2 regions of the Vibrio sp. SCSIO 43136 genome follow, and region 2 is predicted to be linked to the other one. Evidence: riboswitches for the same ligand, from Rfam matches in the RefSeq annotation. Region 2 holds a riboswitch; the other holds the start of a gene.
What was found. Region 2 has a riboswitch for lysine ahead of J4N39_RS09565 (Na+/H+ antiporter NhaC family protein). Riboswitches for the same ligand answer to the same signal wherever they lie in the genome.
Positions count from the first base shown of each region.

Region 1 (3,172 bases), 810 kb from region 2:
TGTTCATTATTTTAGTGCTGACTTTAAAGCACTGAGACACAAAGCAACATTCTCTGGCCTTGCTCCATAACCCATCAGGCCAATTCGCCATGCCTTTCCTGCAAGTGCGCCCAATCCTGCGCCAATTTCTAGGTTATAGTGCTGCAACAGATGATTTCGCACTGCTGCATCATCAACCCCTTCTGGTAGATAAACTGCATTAAGCTGCGGTAAGCGATACGGCTCATCTACAACAAATTGAAACCCAAGCTCAAGCAAGCCTTGTTTAAGTGTTTGATGCATTGCTTGATGGCGTTGCCAAGCGTTCTCTAAACCTTCGGTTTTAAGTTGCAACAAGGCTTCATGTAACGCATACAGACTGTTTACTGGTGCTGTATGGTGGTAACTGCGTTTACCTTCTCCACTCCAATAGCCCAGCACCAAGCTCTGGTCGAGGAACCAGCTCTGAACTAACGTCTTTCGTGACTGAATTTTCTCCACCGCTTTGGCTGAGAACGTTAGTGGGGCGAGCCCCGGAACGCAGGACAAACACTTCTGACTACCAGAATAAACAGCATCCAAACCCCACTCATCAACTTTAAGCGGCACACCACCTAAAGACGTCACCGTATCAACGATGGTCAAAGCTTCATATTGCTGAGCAACTTGTGCTAATTGCTGAGCATCTGACAGCGCCCCTGTAGAAGTCTCAGCGTGAACAAATGCCAGCACCTTAGCATCAGGGTGATCCGCAAAGGCTTGCTCAACTTTATCGAGGGAAACAGGTGCTCCCCACTCATCGTCAATAACGATCGCTTCACCGCCACAGCGAAGCACATTTTCACGCATGCGCTCACCGAACACACCATTGCGACAAACAATCACCTTATCGCCCGGTTCAACAAGATTCACAAAGCAGGCTTCCATCCCCGCACTTCCCGGTGCAGACAGCGCGATAGTGAACTCATTTTCAGTTTGAAAAGCATACTTAAGCAGTGACTTAAGCTCATCCATCATTTGAATAAACAGAGGGTCTAGGTGACCTACGGTTGGGCGACTCAGCGCATGCAACACATGAGGGTAAATGTCTGAAGGTCCCGGGCCCATTAAGGTTCGTCTTGGGGGGTTAAAGCTAGTAATCGTCATTGGAGAGCTCTCTTATTGTTAATAGTATGTTTCAGAGTAACTTGATTACTTTTACCGCACAATTGCACTTAGGTCGAGTGAAAGGCTTAAAAAGTGAATTCTAGCTCTAACTACCGATTGACTTTATCGGCTGAAAAACGTTCAATGGTGAGCAGAAGAGGAGCACTACCCAGGTAGAGCAATAGCGGCGTCACGAGCTGATGTTGTTGCTTAAGGGGGAGTAGTGCCGAGGCAAGTTTTCGTCGTGAAGCTAACTTGTCGGTTGTTTAGGCTGAATCCTAACAACTGTCGCCTTATGCGGAGAACTTCTAAGAGTCATAGATATCTATTGTCGTAAAAACAATAACTAAAGATCACTTCTCTTACCTTTCTCTCTCTTCACATCGGATGTTGGATGACAACTACTTTTGTCATCGATTGTTATTTTAGGAATTTTTGGGAGATCCCATCGTGAGTCGTTTTAATGTCGCCAAGTTTGGTGGTACCAGTGTCGCTGATTTTGACGCTATGAGCCGTTGTGCCGCTATTATCGAAGCCAATCCACTAACCCGTCTAATTGTAAGTAGTGCATGTTCTGGTGTAACCAATATATTGGTTGAACTCGCTAATGGTGAAGCGGATAGCGATCGCCGCCATGAGCTGCTTGCTCAGCTGGCTGAAATCCATAATCGAGTTCTTTCTCGTCTTGAGGATGCTAAAGAGACTGCCAGCCAAGTTAAGCAGATCCTCGACACGGTAGCGACAGTTGCTGAAGCCGCGTCGTTTCAAACCAGTGACAAACTCACCGATCATTTGGTTGCTTGTGGGGAGCTGATGTCGACCTATATTCTTGCGCAGATCCTACGTGAACGTGGAGTCGCAGCAACTCGCTTCGACATCCGAGAGGTATTAAGAACCGATGGAACCTTTGGTTCGGCAGAGCCACAGCTTGAAGAAATCTCTAAGCTCGCTGAAGAAAAGCTAGTACCACTATGCGAAGAGCAGGTCGTGGTTACCCAAGGCTTTATTGGTAGTGATGCTGATGGTAATACTACCACTTTAGGTCGAGGTGGCAGTGACTATAGTGCGGCACTGATTGCCGAAGCGGTGAAAGCAAGCGGCCTTGAGATATGGACGGATGTACCAGGAATTTACACCACCGATCCACGAGTGGCGCCTAAGGCCACGCCTATCCCAGAAATCAGCTTTAGTGAAGCGTCTGAAATGGCAAACTTTGGTGCTAAGATCCTGCATCCATCGACTTTGATGCCAGCACTTCGCCACCAAATCCCTGTTTTTGTCGGCTCTTCCAAAGCCCCAGAACAAGGTGGAACTTGGATCCGCCAGGAAGTGGAAACTGCTCCGCTGTTTAGAGCACTGGCGCTGCGTGGCAATCAAACCATGGTTACTTTGCGCAGCCTAAACATGTTCCATGCCTACGGTTTCTTAGCTGAGGCATTTAAGATCCTAGCCAAGCATAAAGTCTCTGTTGACCTCATCACCACCTCTGAAGTGAGTGTGTCGCTGACATTGGATCAAACCAATACTGCTGGAGGCCCACCTCAATTGCCAGAAGGTGCTCGTGAAGAGCTAGAGCAAATGTGCAGTGTTGAAGTAGAACATGGCTTGAGCCTTGTTGCGCTGATCGGTAACAACATGAGCAATAGCCGTGGTTATGCTAAGCAAGTATTCAGTACCCTTGAAGACGTCAACTTGCGCATGATCTGCTACGGTGCAAGCCAACATAACCTTTGCTTCCTGATGCATGAATCCGAAGCCAAAGGAGCAGTTCAAGCACTGCACCAGGAACTGTTTGAGTAATCGATTTAAAAAAACAAAAAAGCGAGCCATTCAAGCTCGCTTTTTTTATTCGCCACCGACTAATTCATATTAGGCGCTAACCACTTCTCAACATCTTGTTCAGACCAACCTTTACGCTGGGCGTAATCGTCTGCCTGATCTTGCTGGATCTGAGCGATCGCAAAATAACGAGAATCTGGATGAGAGAAGTACCAACCAGAGACTGATGCTCCCGGCCACATTGCATAACTTGATGTCAGCGACATCT
Region 1 is NZ_CP071848.1:2,836,301-2,839,472, forward strand. Features, by position in the region: gene J4N39_RS13295 (pyridoxal-phosphate-dependent aminotransferase family protein) at 7-1,125, opposite strand; lysine riboswitch at 1,273-1,441, shown strand; gene lysC (lysine-sensitive aspartokinase 3) at 1,576-2,925, shown strand; gene metH (methionine synthase) at 2,985-3,172, opposite strand, start outside.
Region 1: linked by a shared signal. The riboswitch ahead of lysC (lysine-sensitive aspartokinase 3) and the one ahead of J4N39_RS09565 (Na+/H+ antiporter NhaC family protein) in region 2 are both predicted to bind lysine.

Region 2 (3,172 bases):
GATATGGTTACAACGAGCACCCGTTGAAGACAGTATTGTTGTATCCGAAATTGGAGAACAGTGGTCACCAAATACCGAACCCGCTAATACCGCACTTAACATTGGCAGCATCAACGCCAGATCGGTTGCACCAGCCATGTCACCAGCGATTGGCAGCATAATGCCAAAAGTACCCCAAGACGTACCCGTCGAGAATGCCATTAAACCTGACAGTAGGAATAAGATAACAGGTAGCCAGTGCGGACCAATATTGCCTTGCACTTGTGAAGATAGGTAAGCACCAGTATTCATATCACCGATAACCGAGCCGATAGACCATGCAAAGAATAGGATCAGAATTGCGCCAAACATCGATTTCGCACCAATCCACATCGTGGTGGCAATGTCTGCAAAAGCAAGTTTCTGACGAACTACCGTTATTAGAGCGGCCACAAGACCTGCTAGACCACCATAACAAAGCGACAAACCAACATCAGTGTTTTCAAAAGCCCCTAGTAGCGAGAATGGTTTTTCAGCTTCAGCTAAAGATTGGCCGCCAGTAAATACCATTGAAGCGATAGTTGCGACAATCAGTACTAGGATCGGTAAAACCAAATCAGAGACTTTACCAAACTCACTTTCGACAATGTCTAGCTCTTCATTTATTTCGTGCGCTTCGGCAGAATCGTTGTCGCCGCCAAAACCACGACCTTGTGAAGCTTCAATTTCACGCTTACGCATTAAGCCAACGTCAAGTTGGAACCACGCCACTGCAAACACCATTAATAGCGCAAATACGGCGTAGAAGTTCATCGGGACAATACGTAGATATGCACCGAGCGCAGAATATTCCGTCATGCCATGGGTCACTAATATGCCACCAATGATGGTCATGATATATGCACCCCAGCTAGATGCTGGCATTAATACACACATAGGAGCCGCTGTTGAATCGAGTACATACGCAAGTTTTGCACGCGATACATAAAAGCGATCGGTAACAGGGCGAGAAATAGCACCCACGGCTAAACTATTAAAGTAATCATCGACAAAGATGAACACGCCCAAGAAAGCTGCGAGTAATTTAGAACCACGTTTAGATTTAACTCTTTTTTGTGCCCACTCAGCAAAAGCGCGAGTACCGCCTGAAAGAGTTAATAATGCAGTGGTCATTCCTAACAAAATTAAGAATGCAACGATACTCATATTCCAACTATTGATACCACCGTCTTCAATTACTAGGCCGGTGACAGTCGTAGTAATATAACTTACTGACTGAGTTAAAGAATAATCGTTGAGTAATACAGCGCCAAGGGCGATACCTACACCTAAAGAGATAAGGACACGACGCGTAACAATCGCTAAACCTAACGCAATAAGTGGTGGCAATAGCGATAAAGAGGATGAGGTGTAATCAATTAAATTCATGATCTTCAAAAACCAATGTTTGGTTAGAGATCTACTGCAGACTGCCAAATAAGGCATGTTGAACAAGCGAAAGGGAAGCGAACACTTCACCCAACCCTACAGTAGCGCTCCATAGTTTAACAACATAATAGACTATGGCAGTGTTATTCCTTTCGGATATAACCCCAGCGCCAGGCCCTGATGGGGCTGCTGACACTTCGGCAATGACTCCTTTTAATGCTTCTCTCAGGCATCACCCTAAAAGCATAGACTCATAGTCATTGCACCTCTACGTTGGCGAGGAGATATAATACACCTCACCAAATCAGGAATCCGACATACTACTGATCCTATCCACTTTTGCAACATAAAATTTCACTCAATCTAGCATCAACTAGCGTCAAGTTCCGAAACTGACTTTAGTACTACTACTTTAGCTGCATACTGAACTTTTAAAGTATGCTAGACTCTATAATTGTAAGTATTTATTAATTAAAAACGACTGAAATGTAATTAATTAAATATTTACTTTTCTCCCCATTGTAATATTGATATTCACTGTTATCATTTAAATGCAATAAAGAATAATTAAATAGGAATTGTCATGTCTGATATTACCAAGACTTTACTGAATATCCGTAGTCTACGTGCTTTTGCACGTGAGCTATCTTTCGACACCCTCGAAGAAATGCACGAGAAACTATCTATCGTAGTTGAAGAGCGTCGTGAAGCTGCTGAAGCAGAGCGCGCAGCTCAAGCAGAAAAAGAAGCTAAATTAGCTGAATATGCCGAGCTAATTGCAAAAGAAGGTATCGACCTTGAAGATCTAATTGCTGCTATGTCTGGTAGTGATAAAACTAAAGCGAAAAAGAAACGTGAACCACGTCCTGCTAAATACGAATACACAGTAGACGGTGAACGTAAGACTTGGACTGGACAAGGCCGCACGCCTTCTGCAATCCAAGCAGAGCTAGATAAAGGTGTAGAACTAGATAGCTTCCTTATCAAATAAGCTTAGTTACTAATAGAAATATAAAAAGAGCGCATAAAATGCGCTCTTTTTTATTTTAACGTTCCCAGTAGGCTTCTTCTAAGCTATCTTCTCGCTCTGGTAAACCGCGAGACAATCGTGGTGAATGCTGAACCAAAACTTCATAACTTGCTCGGTTAGAATATTTACATACTTGTGAAAAAGATGAGTAAGTTAAGAAAGACAATTGGTGTTTACTTGAGTTTGGCACATTATCTTTGTGGTAACGATTCGCCGCCATATCATGCAGCAATGCTGACAACGCAGCGTCTCCAGCACCATTAGTGTTCTTAATCTTCTCTGGGCCGCCCATGTAAGGGGCAATATGCGAGTAGACTTTAATCGGGTTTTCTGCCAATGAACGTTTCACTGGACGACTGAATTCGTACTGATTAAATTCGGCGATTGCACCTGGTAGAAGTGGCAAAGATGTTTGGCGTTTTTTGCTCTCTTCCGTATAACCAGCCATATATAGACCAACTGGTCCTGCAGTACACAATACCAGATCAACCCACTCCAGTGTCTTGTCGGCTGCTAGCAAAGGATCACTTTCCCCGGTCAATGCTTCAGCTTCATCTTCATTCATAGCAACCACTGAAACATGTTGTGCCAAGAAATCACGCCAGTACTCTGGATCATCCTGAATAACAAATTTAGTGCCTAGGGTTAACACCACTGGCACATCATACTTCTTGGCGTATTCTATCGCTTTCATTGTGGCGTCTGGCATAGGATCGCCGTTCTTACAGCGCACCA
Region 2 is NZ_CP071848.1:2,028,806-2,031,977, forward strand. Features, by position in the region: gene J4N39_RS09565 (Na+/H+ antiporter NhaC family protein) at 1-1,407, opposite strand, end outside; lysine riboswitch at 1,502-1,686, opposite strand; gene J4N39_RS09570 (H-NS family histone-like protein) at 1,991-2,398, shown strand; gene J4N39_RS09575 (inosine/guanosine kinase) at 2,454-3,172, opposite strand, start outside.